DNA from 3 places in the Streptomyces paludis genome. Region 3 is predicted to be linked to each of the others. Evidence: riboswitches for the same ligand, from Rfam matches in the RefSeq annotation. Region 3 holds a riboswitch; each other region holds the start of a gene.
The links. Region 3 has a riboswitch for cobalamin ahead of DVK44_RS23750 (ribonucleoside-diphosphate reductase subunit alpha). Riboswitches for the same ligand answer to the same signal wherever they lie in the genome.

Region 1: it holds a riboswitch for cobalamin, as region 3 does, so the genes downstream of both, DVK44_RS12830 (CbtB domain-containing protein) here and DVK44_RS23750 (ribonucleoside-diphosphate reductase subunit alpha) in region 3, are expected to answer to the same signal.
Region 2: it holds a riboswitch for cobalamin, as region 3 does, so the genes downstream of both, DVK44_RS05265 (cobalamin biosynthesis protein) here and DVK44_RS23750 (ribonucleoside-diphosphate reductase subunit alpha) in region 3, are expected to answer to the same signal.

The regions. Positions count from the first base shown of each region.
Region 1 is NZ_CP031194.1:2,932,267-2,939,551, forward strand. Features, by position in the region: gene DVK44_RS12805 (cobalt-precorrin-6A reductase) at 1-493, opposite strand, end outside; gene DVK44_RS12810 (cobalt-precorrin-5B (C(1))-methyltransferase) at 511-1,656, shown strand; gene cobM (precorrin-4 C(11)-methyltransferase) at 2,397-3,167, opposite strand; gene cbiE (precorrin-6y C5,15-methyltransferase (decarboxylating) subunit CbiE) at 3,164-4,495, opposite strand; gene DVK44_RS12825 (CbtA family protein) at 4,635-5,501, opposite strand; gene DVK44_RS12830 (CbtB domain-containing protein) at 5,523-5,753, opposite strand; cobalamin riboswitch at 5,830-5,951, opposite strand; gene DVK44_RS12835 (histidine phosphatase family protein) at 5,987-6,679, shown strand; gene DVK44_RS12840 (GlsB/YeaQ/YmgE family stress response membrane protein) at 6,773-7,036, opposite strand; gene DVK44_RS12845 (TIGR03086 family metal-binding protein) at 7,167-7,285, opposite strand, start outside.
Region 2 is NZ_CP031194.1:1,208,203-1,215,487, forward strand. Features, by position in the region: gene ypfJ (KPN_02809 family neutral zinc metallopeptidase) at 1-414, shown strand, start outside; gene DVK44_RS05245 (hypothetical protein) at 458-1,777, opposite strand; gene DVK44_RS05250 (alpha/beta hydrolase) at 2,190-3,323, opposite strand; gene DVK44_RS05255 (inorganic phosphate transporter) at 3,657-4,901, shown strand; gene DVK44_RS05260 (hypothetical protein) at 4,898-5,137, shown strand; cobalamin riboswitch at 5,203-5,355, shown strand; gene DVK44_RS05265 (cobalamin biosynthesis protein) at 5,392-6,480, shown strand; gene DVK44_RS05270 (cobyric acid synthase) at 6,477-7,285, shown strand, end outside.
Region 3 is NZ_CP031194.1:5,369,258-5,376,542, reverse strand. Features, by position in the region: gene DVK44_RS23785 (carbohydrate ABC transporter permease) at 1-141, opposite strand, end outside; gene DVK44_RS23780 (extracellular solute-binding protein) at 169-1,470, opposite strand; gene DVK44_RS23770 (GntR family transcriptional regulator) at 1,717-2,613, shown strand; gene DVK44_RS23765 (carbon starvation CstA family protein) at 2,760-4,970, shown strand; gene DVK44_RS23760 (CstA-like transporter-associated (seleno)protein) at 4,967-5,176, shown strand; gene DVK44_RS23755 (Uma2 family endonuclease) at 5,240-5,824, opposite strand; cobalamin riboswitch at 5,936-6,062, shown strand; gene DVK44_RS23750 (ribonucleoside-diphosphate reductase subunit alpha) at 6,368-7,285, shown strand, end outside.

The DNA of each region.
Region 1 (7,285 bases), 2.4 Mb from region 3:
GCTCCGGGGCATCCACGGACCGTACGAGGAACCAGGCCGCGTCGAGGTGCGCGAAAGCGGCGAGCCCCATCCGCCCGGTGGTGAGGAAGACCCGGCGGGCGCCGAGGGCGGAGAGCACCTCGGCGGCCTCGGGCAGCCCGTCGGCCGGATGCCAGTCGTCGCCCGCGACCGGGACCCAGGAGGGGCGGCGCAGGGCGAGCAGGGGAACATGGGCGGTGGCGGCGGCGAGGGCCGCGTTGTGGCTGATGACGGTGGCGAAGGGATGGGTGGCGTCGATGAGCGCGTCCACCTGGTGTGCCCGGAGCCAGTGCGCGAGCCCGTCGGCACCGCCGAACCCGCCGATACGGACGTCGCCGGGCGGCAGCGAGGGCCGGGAAACGCGCCCGGCGAGGGAACTGGTGACCTGGAGCCGGGGATCCGGAACCAGAATCTCGGCGAGACGGCGGCTCTCGGTGGTCCCCCCAAGCACAAGAACGCGAAACGGCTCACTCATCGACGACGGAACTCCCTTTGACTACTGACGGCGGCGGCGGATCCGCGTCCGGCGGCGCGGCGGGCGGACGAGGTGCCCAACTCAAACACACCGGCCTGCGCCCCGGCTGGACGACCGGCGCGTGCGCGACGGCGGCGACGAAGGCCGCGTACACGGCGCTGCTGACGGGCGGGTTCCCCGACCCGGTGACCATCGAGCTGCCGAAGGGCCAGACCCCGTCCTTCGCGCTGGCGAAGGAGCGCCTGACGGCGGGACCGGACCGGTCCGCGATGGCGGCGGTGGTGAAGGACGCGGGCGACGACCCGGACGTCACCCACGGCGCGCTGATCCGCGCCACGGTCCGCCTGTTGCCGCCGGACAGCGGCGTCGTCTTCCGGGCGGGCCCGGGCGTGGGTACGGTGACGCGCCCCGGCCTGCCGCTGGAGGTCGGCGAGCCGGCGATCAACCCCGTACCCCGGCAGCTGATGCGCGCTCATGTGGCGGAGGTGGCGGCCCGGTACGGCGGCACGGGCGATGTCGAGATCACGGTCTCCGTGGACCACGGCGAGGAGATCGCCCGCTCCACGTGGAACCCGAGGCTGGGCATCCTGGGCGGCCTCTCCATCCTGGGCACGACGGGCATCGTCGTGCCGTACTCCTGCTCGGCATGGATCGACTCCATCAGGCGGGGCGTGGACGTGGCCCGCGCGGCGGGCCGTACGCACGTGGCCGCGTGCACGGGCTCGACGTCCGAGAAGACGGTCCTGGCGACCTACGCCCTCCCCGAGGACGCGCTCCTGGACATGGGCGACTTCGCGGGCGCGGTCCTCAAGTACCTCCGCCGCCACCCGGTGGACCGCCTCACCATCTGCGGCGGCTTCGCCAAACTCTCCAAACTGGCAGCCGGCCACCTGGACCTCCACTCGGCCCGCTCCCAGGTCAACAAGGACTTCCTGGCCACCCTGGCCACCGAGGCCGGCGCGCCCCCATCCCTGGCAGCCCAAATAACCACAGCCAACACGGGCCTGGAGGCCCTGCGCCTCTGCGAATCACAGGGCATCCCCCTGGGCAACACAGTCGCAGCACGAGCCCGCACCGAAGCCCAAGCAGTCCTACGGGAAGCGCCGGTGGAGGTCGACGTGATCTGCATCGACAGAGCAGGCACGGTGGTGGGCCGCTCCTGACCGGCACCGTGCCCCGCGTGCCCCGCGTGCGCGGGGGAGCACCGCTGGAACAACCTGGCCGACCTCGCACGCCTCGGACTATCCCCGCACACGCGGGGAAGCGCGCTGTCCCGACGCACGGCCTCGCGGCCCGGCCGGACCATTCCCGCACACGCGGGAAGCAACGCACGCTGATCGCCGGGGATGTCAAGGGCGAGGGACCATCCCCACACGCGCGGGGAGCACACGTGCCCGGCGAACAGGACGCAGCCGTCGCCGGGACCATCCCTGCACGCGCGGGGAGCACACCCACCAGCCGACCTGCCGGCCCACAAAGTAGGGACCATCCCCGCACACGCGGGGAGCACTCGGTCCACCCGTCGAGCCAGCGGCGGGCGAGGGGACCATCCCCGCACACGCGGGGAGCACAGGCAGCGCGGCCGGGTGAGGTAGCCGCGAACGGGACCGTCCCCGCACGCGCGGGGAGCACGGCACCTGGCAGGCCACGCTGACCGACTTCCCGGGACCATCCCCGCACGCGCGGGGAGCACATCCGCCTCGATCATCGCGCGCCAGCGCCGCAGGGACCATCCCCGCACGCGCGGGGAGCACTTCAGTGTTCCGAAGACCGGCTTGATTCCCGAGGGACCATCCCCGCACGCGCGGGGAGCACGCTGCCCGACCCGCGACCCTACGCCCCGCCAACACCCCCCACGCCCAGTTTCACCGAAACCGGCATTCCGCCCGCGACAGGGCATTCCTCAGCACGCGTGGTCGTCCCCCGGCCCCATCCCCCGGTCCCGCGTCGTCGAGTAAAGGTGGCTGTCGCGGAACTGTTCCGCGCCCAGCGTGCGGCCCACCAGGATGACCGCCGTGCGGACCACGCCGGCCTCGCGGATGCGGTCCGCGATGTCGGCGAGGGTGCCGCGGAGGACAAGTTCGTCGGGGCGGGAGGCCATCGCGACGACCGCGGCCGGGCAGTCGGGGCCGTAGTGCGGGAGGAGTTCGGCGACGACGCGGTCCGCGTAGCGCGCCGCCAGGTGCAGCACCAGCAGCGCGCCGCTGCGGCCGAGCGTGGCCAGGTCCTCGCCCGCCGGCATGGGCGTGGCCTGCTGGGCGACGCGCGTGAGGATGACCGTCTGGCCGACGGTCGGGACCGTCAGCTCCCGCTTCAGCGCGGCCGCCGCCGCCGCGAACGCCGGGACCCCCGGAATCACCTCGTACGGCACACCCGCCGCGTCCAGCCGCCGCATCTGCTCCGCGACGGCGCTGAAGACCGAGGGGTCGCCGGAGTGGAGCCGGGCCACGTCGTGGCCCTCCTGGTGCGCGCGCACCAGCTCCGCCGTGATCCCGTCCAGATCCATCCGCGCCGTGTCGATCAGGCGCGAGTCCGGCGGGCATTCGGCCAGCAGCTCGCGCGGGACGAGGCTGCCCGCGTACAGGCAGACCGCGCACGAGGCCAGCCGCCGCGCACCGCGCAGCGTGATCAGGTCGGCGGCGCCCGGGCCCGCGCCGATGAAGTACACCGTCATCGTTCTTCTCCTGCTCCATCTGAAGGCCATTCCGCAGAGTCCTCCGAGAGACTCTTCGTCACCGCCCACTGCGTCACCGGCATCGCCTGCCGCCACCCCGTGAACCCGCCCACCGGCACCGCGTGCGCCACCGCCAGCCGTACCAACTCCCCGCCCCGGCGCCGGTACCACTCGGCCAGCAGCGCCTCCGACTCCAGCGTCACCGTGTTCGCCACGAGCCGGCCGCCCACCGGCAGCGCCGCCCAGCACGCGGCCAGCAGGCCCGGCACCGTCAGTCCGCCGCCGATGAACACCGCGTCGGGGACCGGCAGTCCCGCCAGCGCGGCGGGGGCCGCGCCGGTCACCACGCGCAGGCCGGGCACGCCCAGCGCACGCGCGTTGCGGCCGATGCGCTCGGCGCGCGCCGGATCGCGTTCGACGGACACCGCCCGGCAGGAACGGTGCGTACGCATCCACTCCACCCCGATCGAGCCCGAACCACCGCCCACGTCCCACAGCAGCTCCCCCGGCGCGGGCGCCAGCGCGCCGAGCGTCGCGGCACGCACATGGCGCTTGGTGAGCTGGCCGTCGTGCTCGTACGAGGCGTCCGGCAGCCCGGGTACGGCGCCGAGGCGCGGCGCGCCCTCCGCGCGGCGGCAGTCGACCGCCACGACGTTCAGCGGGTCACCGGCAGGCGCCGACCAGTCCGCCGCGCTGCCCTCGACACACCGCTCGCGCTCCGCGCCCAGGGCTTCGAGTACGCGCAGCCGGCTCGGCCCGTAACCCCGCTCCCGCAGCAGCGCCGCCACCTCGGCGGGCGTCGCGGCACCGGCGCTGAGCACCAGCACCCGGCGCCCGTCGTGCAGCGCGGCGGCCAGCGTCGCGGTGGGGCGGCCGACAAGCGTGACGACCTCCGTGTCCTCCACCGGCCAGCCGAGCCGCGCGCAGGCATACGACACCGACGACGGATGCGGCAGCACCCGCAGCGCACCGGGTCCCACCTCCTCGGCCAGGGCCCGCCCGATCCCGTAGAACATCGGGTCCCCACTGGCCAGTACGGCGAGACGGCGGCCGGCGTACGCGGCCAGCAGCCGGGGTACGGCGGCCCGCAGCGGCGTCGGCCACGCGACCCGCTCACCCCCACACTCCCCAGCCCCACTACCCGTCCCCGTCCCCGGGAGCAGATCCAGCTGGCGCGGGCCGCCGATGACCACCTCGGCACGGCACAGCGCCGCCCGCGCGGCATCGGTGAGCCCGCTCCAGCCGTCGGCGCCGATCCCGACGACTGTCACACGGGCCTCATCGGCCCCGACGACTTCGCCGGACCCGTGGCCCTCGCGGGGCGGGATGCTCACTGCCGTACACCTCAGAGCTTCTGAACTGGGAGAAAACCGACCTCGAACTCTACTTCTCCCCGCTACTGCTCCCCGCTCCCGCTCCCCGCCGAGGCATCAGCCCCCGCCCCAGCTCCCCCCGCCGCGGGAGGCGTCAGCGCGCCGGTTCGGCCGCCGGTCGTGCCGTCGCGCCGTCCTCGGCCGCGCGTTCCTCCTGGCCGGCCCGGAGCATCCGCTCCGCCAGCGCGCCGAATATCAGCCCGAAGGCAGTCCAGAGCACCGCCTGAACGGCGAGCGACGACAGCCGGAACTCCCAGAGCAGAGCCGCCGGGAAGGTCTCCGGAATGGCGTCGGTGTTCGCGGGCAGTACGAGACACGCCACGGCCACGGCCACGACGAAACCGGCACCCGCGGCGAGCGACGCGTTCCAGTTCCCCAGCCTCGGCGCGAGCCGTCGGCCCACGATGACCGCGGCGACCGCCAGCAGCACGCTCAGCAGGATCATCAGGAAGTACAGCGCGGTGCGCCGGCCGATGGTGTCCCCGTCGCCGACCGCGGGCGGGTTCGCCGGATACTTCAGGAACGGCACCAGACAGACGGTGGTGAAGGCCGCCCCGGCGATCAGCGCCGCGATCGCCCTCGGCCCGAACCGGCCGATCCGGCCCAGGCAGACGGCGAAGACCAGAGCGGCGATACCGCCCACGGCCACCCCGTACACCAGGACACCGGTGGCCAGCCCGAACGTCGACTGGACCGGCCTGCTGACGAGATCTCCCTCCTCATCTCCATGCGAATGGCCTGCGGAATCAGCATCAGAAGCGGAATCGGAATCGGAATCGGATGAACCCTCTGCTCCGTCGCCGTGCTCATGCGCCGGCGCGGAGTTGGCCTCCTCCTGCGCGATCGAGGCCCGTATGGAGGGCTCGCCCGCGAAATAGGCCAGTCCGAACGCGACAAGTCCGGCCAGCACGCCCGCGATCATGCCGCGGACCAGGAGGTTTCTGACGGTGGAGGCATGCATGCGCGTGATCTCCGTCAGTGGTCAGTGGCAGGGGAAGCCGAGCAGATGACGGCCGTCGTGCACCCACTCGTGCACCCCCGCCCCGGAGAACACCGATGTCGCGCCCTGTTCGGCACCGACGAAGTAGAGCAGCACCAGCATCAGCGTGCCCATGAACACCGCCCACGGCAGCACCGCGCGCAGCGGGAGCGGGGTCACCGGCGTACCGGCGTCGGCGGGTGAAATGACCGGATGCGCGATGGACTGCGCCATGACACAACCTCCTTGGGGAACTCGCGTCCCATAAGTGGAGCTTTGACGACGGCCATCGGGTCTGACTCACCCGGAACCCACCGCCTGGTACGCGGCCGGTCCCCGGCATACAGTGGCGCGACCGTGCCGGACTCTCACCGGACTTCCGTCTCGCCGTCGTGATATCGACGTGAAGGTACCGCGAACCGACAAGCGGGCCAAGAGGCCCTTTGCCCAGGAGTTGGCCCCCGCGTATGACCATGACCACACAGCTGTCACTGCATGTGTCCCTCATCGCCCCCGCCATCAGCCCCGCCCTGCGCGAGGCCCGCTTCGGCGAGACCGAAACCGAAACCGACCACGGCAGCGGGGACGAGAGCAACGACGGAAGCGACGACGACGGGCTTGACGCCACCGGGCTGCGCCAGGCCGAAGCCGTACGGGAGACCTTCCCCCGCGCCACCGCCCTCTACGCCTCCCCCACGCGCCGCTGCCGCCGGACCGCTCAGGCCCTCGGCCTGACCACCGCCCCGCTGGCCGCCCTCGCGCCGTGCGCCATGGGCCGCTGGCAGGGCAGGACCCTGGACGAAGTGGCCGCCGCGGAACCGCAGTCGGTGGCCGCCTGGCTGTCCGACCCGGAGGCCGCACCCCACGGGGGAGAGTCCTTGAGCGACTTCCACACCCGCGTCGCCCACTGGCTGGACACGGCCGGCGAGGCCCACAGCGACGGCACGACAGAAGCCGCCGGGCCCACCATGCCCCCCGCAACCGGCAGGCGCCTGCTCGTCGTGGCCGAGCCGGACTTCATCCGCGCCGCCACCGTCCACGCCTTGGGCGCGCCTGCGCGTACGTTCTGGAGGATCGACGTACGTCCTCTGTCCGTCACCGAACTCAGCGGACGCGACGGCCGCTGGAACCTGCGCCTCGGCCGCCCGCTCCACGAGTGAACCCGGCGCGCCGGCCCCCGTATGTCCAGGCCCTCCAGGACGTACGGGACGTCCTGGACGTACGGAACCTCCAGGCCCTCCAGGACGTCGGAGTCAGCCCCGGCCCTTCACCCGGTCCAGCGCGGCGACACCCACCGCCGCCAGACCGATCTGGATTATCAGCTCGATCCAGTCGATCCCCTTGGTGTTCGCGACTCCCAGACCCGCCGCGAGCGCCGTACCGATCAAGGCCGCGACGATGCCCACCAGAACTGTCAGCAGCACACCGATGCGCTGGCGCCCGGGCACGACGAGCCGACCCAGCACACCGATGACGATGCCGACCACGATGGCCGTGATGATGCCGGAAATCTCCATGTCTTCTGGCCCCTCCCTCTCGTCCCTCTCGCACAACCGCTACGGATAGTGGTCTCTGCCAAGACGTCTGCCCGCCGTGAACCCATCCAGTCCCGTCCAACCAATGATTGCGAGTGTTCGCCAGTTCGGTTTAGGTTCCGGCAGCCGCGGTAGAAGACGACGTTTCGGGGCGGGTCCAGCGGGGGTCCCGGCCGGTCAGCCCGAGCAGTTCCGCGAACGGACCCGCGCCCTCCGCCACCGCCACCGGCT
Region 2 (7,285 bases), 4.2 Mb from region 3:
GGGGCGAGCGGCGGGCCGTTCGCGCAGGCGTATGTGGTGGCGCACGAGTACGGGCACCATGTGCAGAACCTGAAGGGGACGCTGGCGCGGGCGCACGACGGCAAGCAGGGCCCGGACAGCAACGCGGTGAAGGTGGAGCTCCAGGCGGACTGCTACGCGGGCGTCTGGGCCCGGCACGCGACGACCACGCCGTCCGAGCGGACGGGACGCCCGCTGCTGACCAGCCTCACCGACGAGGACATCCAGGACGGGCTGGACGCGGCGGCGGCCGTGGGCGACGACCGGATCCAGGAGAAGTTCCAGGGCAAGGTCACCCCGGAGTCGTGGACGCACGGCTCGGCCGCGCAGCGCCAGCAGTGGTTCCACACCGGCTACGACTCGGGCGACGTGGCGCGCTGCGACACGTTCCGCTGACGCGGGCGGCGGCTCCGGCTCGGGTCCGGGGCCGCCGCGGGTGTCAGGAGCCGCCGGTGTGGACCTGGAAGGCCGCCCGGCGGACGGCCTTGGCGAGCGCCGGGTCCGGATGGGCGGCGGCCAGGGCGACCAGGACCTGGACCGTACGGGGGTGGCCGATGGCCCTGACCTCGTCGATCAGGGCGGGCACATTGCCCTGCACGGCCGATTCCAGATGGCGTACGAGCAGATCGCTCTCGCCGTGGTCGGCGACGGCCGCGGCGGTGTCCACCCAGAGCCAGGTCGACTCCTCGCGGGTCAGCACCTCGGAGGCGTCGTCGGGGTCGGCGCCCTCGTACTCGGCCAGCCAGAGCAGGGCGTACGGGCGCAGGGACGGTTCGGCCGCGGCCGACCGCACCTCGCCCTCGGCGGGCGCGCCGACGACGCGGAGCGCCTCGAAGGCGAGGCCGCGCAGCAGCGCGTCCTCGCCGCGGGCGACCGCGAGCAGTTCGGTGACGGCGCTGCCGACGGTACGGGCGGCGAGCCAGGCCCGGTACTCGGCGCGGGCCGGTCCCGGGGTGAGGCGGGCGCAGCCGCGCAGCATGTGCTGGGCGGACTGTTCGATGTTGCCCGCCGGGCTCTGGGCGGCGACGCAGATCTGTTCCAGCTTGACCCAGACCGCCCAGTTGCCGAGCGGGGTGAGGGTGGCCTGCCCCTCCCCCAGGGTCAGCGCGCCGACGGCGGCCAGGCCCTCCAGGGCCCAGTCGAGCAGCGGGGGCAGCAGGGCCTCGTCCACGGGTTCGGGGACGGGCGGTACGGCGAGCGGCTCGGGGCGCTCGGGGTGCGGCCCGTAGGGGACCTCGCAGCGCTCGCCGTGGAGTTCGGCCACGCGCTGCTGGAGCAGGTCGAGCAGGGCCGGTACGAGCACGGGCCCGGCGGAGAGCTGGAGCAGCGAGAGCACCTGGGGGACGGCCTCGACGACCTCGGCGACGGTGGCCGCCGCGACGTCCTCGGGCGCCGGGTGGACCAGCGACCAGGCGTCGAAGAGGGCGACCCAGCCGCGCTGGACGGCGCTGTCGTCCCGGTCCCACGCCTGGAGGCGCCAGCCGGGGCGTACGGCGTCGCCGTGCAGCTCGACGAGTCCGGCCAGTCTGGCCCGGTCCCAGCCCGCGCCGACCTGCCCGGGGGTCAGCTCCAGCGCGGCGGCGGCCCGGTCGCGGGCGGGGCCGGTGAGCGGGCCCGCTCCGGGGTCCCGGTCGGCGGCGGCCCAGCGGGCGACCCGTACGGCGTCGGCGAGCACCGCCCTCGCCTGGCGGGCCAGCTCCGCCGGGGGTGGAGTGCCCTCGGGCGGCCGGGGTGCCGGCCGGTTGCGCCCGTCGGTCACGGCCCGTCGGGCCGTGGTCAACGGCCGCGCGCGGACAAGTCGGAGTCTGGAGTTGCGCGCCAATTGCTCATCAGGCTTTCGGGACGTCACGGGGGCAGTCTTCCCGGTGACCGCCCGAAAGCCCAAACGGAACCCGTCGCGGCACTTCCGGTCCGGCGCGCGGGGCGCTTTCGGCGGGGGACACAGGGGTACGGAAGGGGAGGAAGGGGTCCCCGCGCCCTGCCCGCGACGGCCGCCAGCAGGGCTTTCGCGCCGGCCGGTCGTCGCCGGGGGCGCATAAGCGGATACAGCGGGAGATACGCCGGAGCCGCACCGGGGGATACATCGCGAGGTACATCGAGGGGCGCGGAAGGGGCGGCGGGAGGGGTGCGCGGGTGGGGGCGCCGGGAGCCGGTCCGGGGCGCCCCGGGGGCTACATCAGGGGCGTGAGGAAGCGGCGGAGCGTCTCCTCGTAACCCACCGGATCCGCGTTCCACATCGCGCCGTGCGGAGCGTGCGCCACGGTGTGCAGGGTGATCAGGTCCGGCCGGTGCGCGGCCAGCTCCCGGGACGGCTCCCAGGGGGCGAGGGTGTCGTCCGGGCCGTGGATGATCAGTGTCGGTACGTGCAGATTGCGCGGGTCGGCGGCTTCGAGCAGCCGGTCGCCGTGGATCCCGGTCCGGCCCTGGGCCGCTCTGACCGCGAGGGGCAGCAGCGGTCCCGGCACCCGGCGGGCGGCGGCCAGGGCCCGCAGGGTGGCCTCCCAGTCGAGCACGGGCGAGTCGAGCACCAGCCCGGAGATCCGCTCGCTGAGCGCCGAGTTGCCGGCGGCGTGCAGGGCCATGGACGCGCCGGTGGACCAGCCGTACAGCACGACGCGCTCGGCGCCGTACCGCACGGCGTACCGGATCGCGGCGTCGAGGTCGCGCCACTCGGAGTCGCCGAGGCGGCCGAGGCCGTCCGGCGGGCGGGGGGCGCCGGGGTCGCCCCGGTAGCCGAGGTCGAGCACCGGGAACTGCTGTCCGGCCAGGAACTCCATGACGTTCAGGGGGTGTTCGCGGGTGGCGCCCAGGCCGTGCGCGGTGATCACCCAGGTGTCGCGCGCGCCGGGGACGAACCAGGCGGGCAGCGCGCCCAGCTCACCGGGGACGGACACGTCGCGGAAGGGGAGCCCGAGCGCGGTGCCGGGGTCGCCGCGGTGGATCCGCGGGGTGAGACGGACGCGGGTGCCGGGCCGCAGGGCGCCCCGCTCGACGCGCTCCAGCCGGCGGACCACGGTGTCGGCGGGGTGGTCGACGCCCTCCAGGACCGGTCCGACGACGGCGTGCACCCCGGGGCCCTCGATCCCGTACGTGCCGGGGCGCAGGGCCGCGAGGCAGCGGGTCAGGGTGATCTGGCCGGCGGCGGTGGCGTGGACGGTGAGCCGGGGGTCGCCGGGCAGCGGCCGGCCGGGCGGCACCTTGAGCGCCGCGTCGCTGGCGTACCGGCCGGCGGCGACCGTGGCCGCGCCGACGCCGACCGCGGTGGAGACGGCGGCCGCTGCGGCGGCGGCCGTCACCTTGGTCATTCTGCTCGCTTTAGTCGCTTTTGCCGGGCGCACGCTCCCAGTGTCACGGCCGCCGTCCGGACGGGCCACCGGGCGGGGCCGTCCGGGACGCGCCGCCCGCCGTTCCGGTGGGTCGCGCGGAGGTCGTCCGGCGCGTCTGCCGGGGAGCCGGCCGGTCGTACCGCGATACTGCCAAGCGCCCGGAACGGGCCCACGGCCCCGCCGTGTTGGCCTCCGGGGCACCCCCTCGGTGGGAGTCACCGTGAATACCCACTCAGTTCACCTTCCGTTCACCCTGACTCCTTACGTTCACCGAGGCCACCGATGTCGAACGATTGCCTGGGTAACGGGTCGATGGAACACCTCACGCTGCTGCTCGCGATCGTGATCGTGACAGCCCTTGTGTTCGATTTCACTAATGGTTTCCACGACACCGCCAACGCGATGGCCACCACCATCTCGACCGGTGCGATGAAGCCCAAGGCCGCGGTCGCCATGTCCGCGGTCCTGAATCTCGTCGGCGCGTTCCTGTCGGTGGAGGTCGCCAAGACGATCTCCGGCGGCCTGATCAACGAGCAGGGCATCAGAACAGAAGTGATCTTCGCGGCGCTGGTCGGCGCCATTCTGTGGAATCTCTTCACCTGGCTGCTCGGTCTCCCCTCCAGCTCGTCGCACGCGCTCTTCGGCGGGCTGATCGGCGCGACCCTGATGTCGGTGGGCACCTCCGGTGTCAACGGCGGGGTCGTCATCACGAAGATCCTGATCCCGGCGCTCGCCGCGCCGGTCGTCGCGGGCCTGGCGGCGATGCTGGCCACGAAGCTGACGTACCGCATCGGCCGGAACAGCGACGAGAAGTCCACCGCGAAGGGCTACCGGGCGGGCCAGATCGCCTCCGCCGGTCTGGTCTCGCTCGCGCACGGCACCAACGACGCGCAGAAGACCATGGGTGTCATCACCCTGGCGCTGGTGACCGGCGGGGTCCTCGCCCCCGGCGCCAACCCGCCGGTGTGGGTCATCGTCTCGGCGGGTGTGGCGATCGCGCTCGGTACGTACCTCGGCGGCTGGCGCATCATCCGCACCATGGGCACCGGCCTCACCGACCTCCAGCCGCAGCAGGGCTTCGCCGCGCAGACCAGCGCCGCGACGGTCATCCTGGCCTCCTCGCACCTGGGCTTCTCGCTCTCCACCACCCAGTCCTGCTCCGGCGCCGTGATGGGCGCCGGGCTCGGCCGCAAGGGCGGGGTGGTCCGCTGGTCCACCGCGAGCCGGATGTTCATCGCCTGGGGGCTGACGCTGCCGGCCGCAGGTCTGGTCGCCGCGGGCGCCGAGTTCCTGACCGGGCAGGGCGACTGGGGTGTCGCGCTCGTCGCGGTGCTGCTGGTGACGATCTCCGGCGGGATCTACCTCGCCTCGCGGCGCCGCCCGGTCGACCACACCAACGTCAACGCCACCGAGGGCGCCACCGAGCCGGCCGAGCCGGCGACGGAGACCGCCCCCGCCACCGTCCTCACGGACGTGTCCGGCCTCTCGGCCACCATCCCCGCCCCCGTCCCCACCGGCACCACCACCGAGCCGGCACGCAAGGAAGTCATCGCATGAACATCGACTGGGCAGCGCTCGGCTCCGTCTTCGGCGTCAGCCTTGTGGCGACCGTCGCCCTCGTGGGCCTGTTCACCCTCGGCATCGTCGGTCTCGCCCAGCGGGAGACGGGCGGCGAGAGCGGTACGGGAGGTACCGGCGGCCCGGCGGTCTCGGTCCGTTCGGCGGGCGCGTACCTCTGCTTCGCGCTCTGCGTGGCGGCCGTGGCGTACGGGATCTATCTGATCGTGGCCTGACGGTCGCCGGGCGTCCGAGTGGGCCTCGGCACACTGTCCCCGCGCAGGTCAAGGCAGAGTTGACGGGCCCTGAACGGCGTGGTGGACTGCCGGGGCCATACACGGCGGCAGAAGAGGAAGCCGGTGCGAATCCGGCGCGGTCCCGCCACTGTCACCGGGGAGCCCGTCCACGACGGGCGCTCCCGGGAGCCAGGAACTCCTGCCGCCGCGTCACGTCGAGCCGGGGCGCGGACCCTGAGTGAGGACATTTCGCCATGCCTGGCTGCGGTTCCGCCGCCGTGCGCGGACCGAGTGCCGTACGGGCGCCCGCCGGCGCTCCCCTCGGACGCGCTCTCCCCGGACGCGCTCCCCTCGGACGCGCTCCCCTTGGGCGTACCGCCCTCTCCCCCGTCGCCCTCGGCCTCGCCGCCGGATTCCTCGCCGACCGGCTCTTCGGTGATCCGCGCCGGGGCCATCCCGTCGCCGCGTTCGGCCGGGCGGCCGGGGCCGTGGAGCGCGTGCTGTGGCGCGACGACCGGGGCCGGGGCGCGCTGCACACCGCCGTCTGCGCCGGTGGCGCCGCCGGGCTGGCCGCGCTGGCGGCCCGTACCGTACGCGGCCTTCCCGCCGCGGCGACCGTGCTCGCCGCCGCCGCGACCTGGACCGTGATCGGCGGCACCTCGCTGGGCCGGGAGGCGCGGACCATCGGCGGCGCGCTCGCGGCCGGGGACACCGAGGCGGCCCGGGAGCGGCTGCCGCATCTGTGCGGGCGCGATCCGCAGGCGCTGGACGACCAGCAGATCGCGCGCGCCGTCGTGGAGTCCGTCGCCGAGAACACCTCCGACGCGGTGGTCGGCGCGCTGGTGTGGGGGGCGGTCGCCGGGGTGCCGGGGCTGGTCGCGTTCCGGGCGGTGAACACGCTGGACGCGATGGTCGGCCACCGGTCGCCCCGCTACCTGCGGTTCGGCTGGGCCGCCGCCCGCCTCGACGATGTCGCGGGCTGGCCGGGCGCCCGGCTGACGGCCGCGCTGGCGATCGCCGCGGGCGGCGACCCCCGGGGCGCCGTACGGGCCGTACGGGCGGACGCCGCGAAGCACCCGAGCCCCAACGCGGGCCCGGTCGAGGCGTCGTTCGCCGGCGCGCTGGGCGTACGCCTGGGCGGGACGCTGGCGTACGGCGGCCGGGTCGAGCACCGGCCGGTGCTCAACGGCGGCGGGCGGCCGGTGGAGGTCGCGGACATCGAGCGGGCGGTCCGGCTCTCGCACCGGGTGAACGTGCTCGCGCTCGCGGCGGGCGTGGCCGGGCGCGCCGCGTACGGGCTGCTGAGGTCACGGGGACGGGCGAAGGGACGGGGGCGCCGATGACCGGCGGCGGACTGCTGGTGGCCGGGACCACCTCGGACGCGGGCAAGAGCGTGGTCACGGCGGGGATCTGCCGGTGGCTGGTGCGCCAGGGTGTGAAGGTCGCGCCGTTCAAGGGGCAGAACATGTCCCTGAACTCGTTCGTGACGCGCGAGGGCGCCGAGATCGGCCGTGCGCAGGCGATGCAGGCGCAGGCGTGCCGGGTGGAGCCGACCGCGCTGATGAATCCCGTCCTGCTCAAGCCGGGCAGCGACCGCAGCAGCCAGGTGGTGCTGATGGGGCGGCCGGTGGGCGAGCTGAGCGCCACGGAGTACGTGGGCGGGCGGCGCGAGGCGCTGCTCGGGACCGTACTGGAGTGTCTGGCCGAGCTGCGTGCCACGTACGACGCGGTGATCTGCGAGGGCGCGGGCTCCCCGGCGGAGATCAATCTGCGCCGCACCGACCTGGTGAACATGGGGATCGCGCGGGCCGCCCGGCTGCCGGTGATGGTGGTCGGGGACATCGACCGGGGCGGGGTCTTCGCGTCGTTCTTCGGTACGACGGCGCTGCTGTCCCCGGCGGACCAGGAGCTGGTCGCGGGCTATCTCGTGAACAAGTTCCGGGGTGATGTGTCGCTGCTGGAGCCCGGGCTGGAGATGCTGCGCGGGCTGACCGGGCGGGCGACGCTCGGGGTGCTGCCCTTCCGGCACGGGCTGGGCATCGACGAGGAGGACGGGCTGCGCGTCTCGATGCGTGGTGCCGTACGCGAGTCGGTGGTGGCGCCCCCGCACGGGGACGATGTGCTGCGGGTCGCGGTCTGCGCCGTACC
Region 3 (7,285 bases):
GCCGCCCCGCCCGGGGACCGGGCCCCGCCCCTCGCCCGGTCCCCCGTCGTCCAGCCCCCCGTCCCCCCTGCTGCCTCCGCCGCGCGCCGGATCGTGCCGTACGGGCGGTTTCTCGGGGGTGGTTGTCTCCACGGCGCTCATCGCGCGCTCCTCAGCGGCACCGTCGGGTCACTTGGTGTTGATGACTTTGTCGATGGCGGTGTCCGCTTCCTTCGCGGCCTCCTCCACCGACTTCTTGCCCGTGGCGATGGACTGGAGCATCGTCTGAAGGACCTGCGCCTTCTCGACCTGCCCCCAGCCCGGGGCCATCGGTACGAACCAGCTCAACTCGGCGGCCGTGGCCGGGACGGCGGTCGCCGGGTCGTCCTTGAGCGTGGCGAGATCCGTCTTGTTGTTCGGCAGATTGCCCTTGGCGATCAGCCCCTGCTGGCCCTTGGCACCGGTGAAGGCGTTGATCCACTCCGCGGCGACCGCCTTGGACTTGGACTTGACCGGGACGGCGAGGTCGGAGCCGCCGAGGAAGACCGGCAGGTTCCCGCCGGACGGCCCCGGCATCACGAAGTTCTCCAGATTGCCCTTGAGCTTGCCGTTCTTGTCGGTCTTCGGGTCCTCGGCCGCGCCGCCCTCCCAGGCCGATCCGAAGATCATGCCGGACTTGCCCTGGCCGTAGACGATGTAACGGTCGGACTCGTCCTTGGTCTTGTCGCCCTTCATATAGGCGTCCAGGACCCGCTTGTACTCCTTGAGGCCCTTGACCGACTCGGGCGAGGAGAGCGCGGCCTTGAACGAACCGCCGTTCTCCTCGGCGATCGTGCCGCCGGCGTCGTACACGAAGGACATCGCCGCGTACCAGTCGCGCGAGGGCTGGTACCAGGCGCTGAACTTGTCGCCGTTCTTCGCCTGGATCTTGTCCAGGGCGGCGGTCAGCTCCGGGTAGGTCTTCGGTATCGCCTTGACACCGGCCGCCGCGGCCACGTCCTTGCGCCAGTTGGCCACCCGGCCGCCCGCGTAGTACGGGACGCCGTAGGTCTTCCCGCCGTACGTGACCGATGACTTCAGGCCGTCCAGCCAGGCGTCGGCGTTGTCGAAGGCGGCCGGGTCCAGCTCGGCGAAGGCGCCCTTCACCGTATAGCCGAGCATCTCGGTGTTGCCCATCTCGACCACGTCGGGGGCCTTGTCGGTGGCGAGGACCGCGTCGAGCTTGGTGTTCTTGTCGGGCCAGCCGTAGTACTCGTGCTTGATCTTGATGCCCGGGTGCTTTCCGACGACGGCGTCGTCGGCGGCCTTGACCAGTTCCGGCCAGTTGTTCTGGGCATCGACCGTCAGCCAGACGGTCAGCTCCTTGGCGGACTCACCGCCGGCCGCCCCGCCCTTGGAGTCGCCCGAACCGCCCGAGTCGCCCGAGCCGCACGCCGCTACGCCGGCCAACATGCCCGCGATGCCCATCGCCGCGATGAACTTGCGCTTCACGCCACCCTCCTCAGGGATGCCCTTACCCCCTGGCCTTTAATGGTTTAGACCAGTACGGGGAGCTTGGCCTAGACCTTTAGGGGTGTCAAGGGTGTATAAGAAGGGCAGTCAGGTCCGTTACCGGACCGACATCTGAGGGCGGGCCATATCGGATGGCACTCTCGTCGCCGGACCGTGCCACCATGTGAGCCGCGACAGACGGAGGAGCCGGTGACGGCAGCAGCGCAGGACTCGGGAAGGCGGGCCATGGCCACGGATGCGGGCGGTACGGACACCGAGGACGGCACTCCTCCCGGCACTTCCGGCACTTCCTCCGGCGGTTCTCCCGGCACTTCCTCCGGTGGTTCTTCCGGCACTTCCGGCGTCTTCGGGGCGGCCGACGCGACCGGCGCCGCCGGCGCCCACGGCGCGACCGGCGCGCCCACCCGGACCGCGCGCGTGCCCAAGTACTACCGGCTGAAGCGGCACTTGCTCGACATGACCGACACCCTGCCGCCCGGCACACCGGTGCCCCCCGAGCGCACCCTCGCCGCCGAGTTCGACACCTCGCGCACCACCGTGCGCCAGGCGCTCCAGGAGCTGGTCGTCGAGGGCCGGCTGGAACGCATCCAGGGCAAGGGCACCTTCGTCGCCAAGCCGAAGGTCTCGCAGGCGCTGCAACTCACCTCGTACACCGAGGACATGCGCGCCCAGGGCCTCGAACCCACCTCGCAGCTGCTGGACATCGGCTACGTCACCGCCGACGACACCCTCGCCGGACTGCTCGACATCACCACCGGCGGACGCGTCCTGCGCATCGAGAGACTCCGGCTGGCCAGCGGCGAGCCGATGGCGATAGAGACAACGCACCTGTCGGCGAAGAGGTTCCCGGCGCTGCGCCGCTCACTCGTCAAGTACACGTCCCTCTACACGGCGTTGGCCGAGGTCTACGACGTCCATCTGGCCGAGGCCGAGGAGACCATCGAGACCTCGCTCGCCACCCCGCGCGAGGCCGGGCTGCTCGGCACGGACGTCGGCCTGCCGATGCTGATGCTCTCGCGCCACTCGCTGGACGGGTCGGGGGAGCCGGTGGAGTGGGTACGGTCCGTCTACCGGGGCGACCGGTACAAGTTCGTGGCGCGCCTGAAGCGCCCGCCGCGCTGAGGACTCGGGCTCAAAAGGCCAAGCCCTCGCCCGGACAAGCTGTTTCTGTGCAGATCCGGCGACAGGGGGTGACGTCGGCCGATCATCTCGCTTAGATTTCCTGCGCGTAACCGCAGGTGATCACCGAGTGAGGGGACGGAACCGCCGTGACAGAGCCCGCACCGCCCAACACCGCACCGGACAAGGCCCGTAGCGGCCTGACGCCCAGATCCATCGCCATATGGTCGCTCGTCGCCCTGACGGGCGCGGTCGCCTGGGGCGTGCTCGCGCTCTCCCGGGGCGAGGAGGTGTCGGCCGTCTGGATGGTCGCCGCCGCGCTCGGCTCGTACGCCATCGCGTACCGCTTCTACTCCCGCTTCCTCGCGAACCGGGTGCTCAAGGTCGACCGGACCCGCGCCACCCCGGCCGAACGACTCGACAACGGTGTCGACTTCCACCCCACCGACCGGCGCGTCCTGTTCGGCCACCACTTCGCGGCGATCGCGGGCGCCGGGCCGCTGGTCGGCCCGGTCCTGGCCGCGCAGATGGGGTATCTGCCGGGCACCATCTGGATCGTCGCCGGGGTCATCTTCGCGGGCGCCGTGCAGGACATGGTGACGCTGTTCTTCTCCACCCGGCGCGACGGCCGTTCGCTCGGCCAGATCGCCCGCGACGAAATAGGGCCGCTCGGCGGGGTGGCCGCGCTGATCGCGGTCTTCATGATCATGATCATCCTGCTGGCGGTGCTGGCACTGGTCATCGTCAACGCGCTCGCCCACTCGCCCTGGGGTGTCTTCTCCATCGCGATGACCATCCCGATCGCCCTCTTCATGGGGGTGTATCTGCGGGTGCTGCGGCCCGGCCGGGTCACCGAGGTCTCGCTGATCGGGGTGGCGCTGCTGCTGCTCGCGATCGTCGCGGGCGGCTGGATCGCCGAGTCGTCGCTGGCCGAGACCTTCACCCTGGAGGCCGGCACGCTGGTCATCTGGATGATCGTGTACGGCTTCCTCGCCTCCGTACTGCCGGTGTGGCTGCTGCTGGCGCCGCGCGACTATCTGTCGACGTTCATGAAGGTCGGCACGATCGTGCTGCTGGCGCTCGGTGTGGTGATCGCGCTGCCGACGCTGAAGATGGACGCCGTCACCGAGTTCGCGAGCGGTGGCAACGGCCCGGTCTTCGCCGGTTCGATGTTCCCGTTCGTCTTCATCACGATCGCGTGCGGCGCGCTCTCCGGCTTCCACTCCCTGATCTCCTCGGGCACCACGCCGAAGATGGTGCAGAAGGAGACCCAGATCCGGATGATCGGGTACGGCGCGATGCTGACCGAGTCGTTTGTCGCGATCATGGCGATGATCACGGCCTGCATCATCGACCCCGGGCTGTACTTCGCTGTGAACTCCCCCGCCGGGCTGATGGGCGGTACGGTCGAATCCGCCTCGCAGGCCGTCGCCAACCTGGGCTTCACGATCTCGCCGGACCAGCTCACCCAGGCCGCCAAGGACGTCGAGGAGAGCAGCCTGCTCTCCCGGACGGGCGGCGCGCCGACCTTCGCGCTCGGTATGTCGGAGATCTTCTCGTCGGTGATCGGCGGCGCCGGGATGAAGGCGTTCTGGTATCACTTCGCGATCATGTTTGAGGCGCTGTTTATCCTCACCACGGTGGACGCGGGCACCCGTGTCGGCCGCTTCATGCTTCAGGACATGCTCGGCAACGTGTACAAGCCGATGCGCCAGGTCAGCTGGAAGCCGGGCGTCTGGTTCGCCAGCGCGGTCGTGGTCGGCGGCTGGGGCTACTTCCTCTGGGTCGGCGTGCACGACCCGCTGGGCGGCATCAACCAGCTCTTCCCGCTCTTCGGCATCGCGAACCAGCTGCTGGCGGCGGTGGCGCTGGCCGTCTGCACGACGCTGCTCGTGAAGTCCGGCCGGCTGAAATGGGCCTGGGTGACCGCCGTACCGCTCGCCTGGGACGCCGCCGTCACCCTGACGGCCAGCTGGCAGAAGATCTTCTCCGACGATCCCAAGGTGGGCTTCTTCACCCAGCGGAACGTCTACCAGGCGGGCATCGACCGGGGCGAGGTCCTGCCGCCCGCCAAGTCCATGGACGACATGCACACCGTCGTCACCAACTCCCTGGTCGACGGCGTACTCACGGCGCTCTTCGCCCTGCTCATCCTGGTCGTCCTCGCGGACGCGGGCCGGGTCTGCTTCCAGGCGATCCGCCACCCGGAGAGCGTGAAACTGTCCGAAACCCCCTATGTGAGATCCCGCATCGTCGCCCCGGCCGGCCTGATCCCCACGCAGGAGGAGAAGGCGGAACTGGCGGCGGCGGAAGCGGAGGCCAGGGTGACGGCGGGCACAGGAAGCGGCGGCACCTCATGACCGTAACAACTCTCCGGCTGCGCCACCTGGCATCCCGGATCCGCTGGTACGTACGCGAGCTGACCGGCGAATCGGCGTACGACCACTACGTCACCCACACCCGCACCCACACACCCGAAGCCCCCTTAATGGACCGCCGAGCCTTCGAACGCCACCGCACAGCCACCCGCGAGGCCGACCCCCGCGAGGGCTTCCGCTGCTGCTGAACCGGACCACGCCCCGGCCGGGTCGGCTCTCGCTCCGTACGAGAGCCGACCCGGCCGACGGCGTCAGCGCACCCAGTTCTTGAGCTGCTCCGTCTCCAGCGTGATGCCCACCGGGTCGGGAAGAGTGATCTCCTTGCCGAACGGCACCGTATGCGCCATCTCGTAGCGCCCGCCGTCCGGCTCGCTGTAGACCGTCACCTCACAGCGCTCCCGGTCGACCAGCAGATAGAGCGGGATCTTGGTCTCGGCGTAGGCGCGGGGCTTCTCGACCCGGTCGCGGCTGTCGGTGTCGGAATCGTACGAGGTGACTTCCACGGCCATCAGGACGGGAGACGGGTCGGCCCACTCGCCCTGGCCGACAAAGGCACCGCTGGGCGCCACCGAGCCGTCCGGTCGGGCACGGCCCTTCCGGTACGCCTGTACCTGGAGCCCTTGATCGGGATAGAGCCACAGCTCGGGACGTGACTGCATACAGATACGCGTCAGCCACTCGATGATGCGCCCGTGGTCCCCGTCCGGCACAACCCTGCTCCTGATCTTCCCGTCGATGAGTTCCAGCCGGATGCTCTGTATCGTCCGGGCCAGTATGCGAGTGGCCTCGTCGAACTCTTCGGGAAGGATCTGGGACTCGTAATCGATGACCGTCACAGGGGACACCTCCTAGTGCGTACGACGATAGCGGAGGGGTCTGACACAGGCCGCCGGAATGACCCACGACACAACATCTGGGGGGTGGCATCGCGACCGCCCCCCAGATGTATGCTCAACCTCGCTGTCGACGCAGGGGAATCCGGTGCGAATCCGGAACTGTCCCGCAACGGTGTGTGATGGTGTGCTTTGCCGCACCCTCATGAGTCCGGGTACCTGCCGACGGTGCGTCCGGCTCGACCCGAACCGGACGCTCAGACGTCCGGGCCTCGCGGTTGGGCCGGTGGACGCGTCGCGCCGTGCCGCCCGTCTCCGGGCCGTACCGGTCGCGCCCGCGATCCCCGTTTCCCTCGCCGCGAAGGCCCAGAGCCGAGCGAGGGAGAGCACCCCGTGACCATCGCGCCAGCGGATCCGGCCTCAGTCCTTTCCGCAGCGGACCCTTCCGCCGCGGGCCTTTCCGCGACGGGACCTTCCGCAACGGGCCCTTCCGCGGCGGGGTCTTCCGCAACGGTCGACGCGCCGTCCGACGGTCCCGGCACCGCGCTGCTGCGGACCCTGACCGAGCTGACCGCCGATCTGCCCGACACCGACCCGGGCAGGGTAGCCGCCGCCGCGCTGCGCGGCCGTAACGCCCGCTCGGACGCGGCCGAGCTGCGCGGACTCGCCACCGAGGCGGCGGCCGGGCTGATCTCCGAGGACCCGGCGTACTCCCGCCTCGCGGCCCGGCTGCTGACGCGCGCCATCGCGGACGAGGCGGCCACCCAGGGCGCCGTGTCGTTCTCCGCCTCCGTCGCCGTCGGCCACCGCGAGGGCCTCGTCGCGGACCGTACGGCCGCCTTCGTCGCACTCCACGCCGCCCGGCTCGACGCGATGATCGACCCCGCCGCCGACGACCGCTTCGGCTACTTCGGGCTGCGCACGCTCTACAGCCGCTATCTCCTGCGGCACCCGATCACCCGCCAGGTCATCGAGACCCCCCAGCACTTCATGGCGCGCGTCGCCGCCGGCCTCGCCGAGGACGACAGCGACCGGGCCGCTACCGAGGTCGGCCGGCTCTACGGGCTGATGAGCCGGCTGGAGTACCTCCCCTCCTCCCCCACGCTCTTCAACTCCGGCACCCGGCACCCGCAGATGTCCTCCTGCTACCTGCTGGACTCCCCGCTGGACGAGCTGGACTCCATCTACGACCGGTACCACCAGGTCGCGCGGCTCTCGAAGCACGCGGGCGGGATCGGCCTGTCGTACTCCCGCATCCGCTCGCGCGGTTCGCTGATCCGCGGCACCAACGGCCACTCCAACGGCATCGTCCCCTTCCTCCGCACGCTCGACTCGTCCGTCGCCGCCGTCAACCAGGGCGGCCGGCGCAAGGGCGCCGCCTGTGTCTATCTGGAGACCTGGCACGCGGACCTGGAGGAGTTCCTCGAACTGCGCGACAACACGGGCGAGGAAGCGCGCCGTACG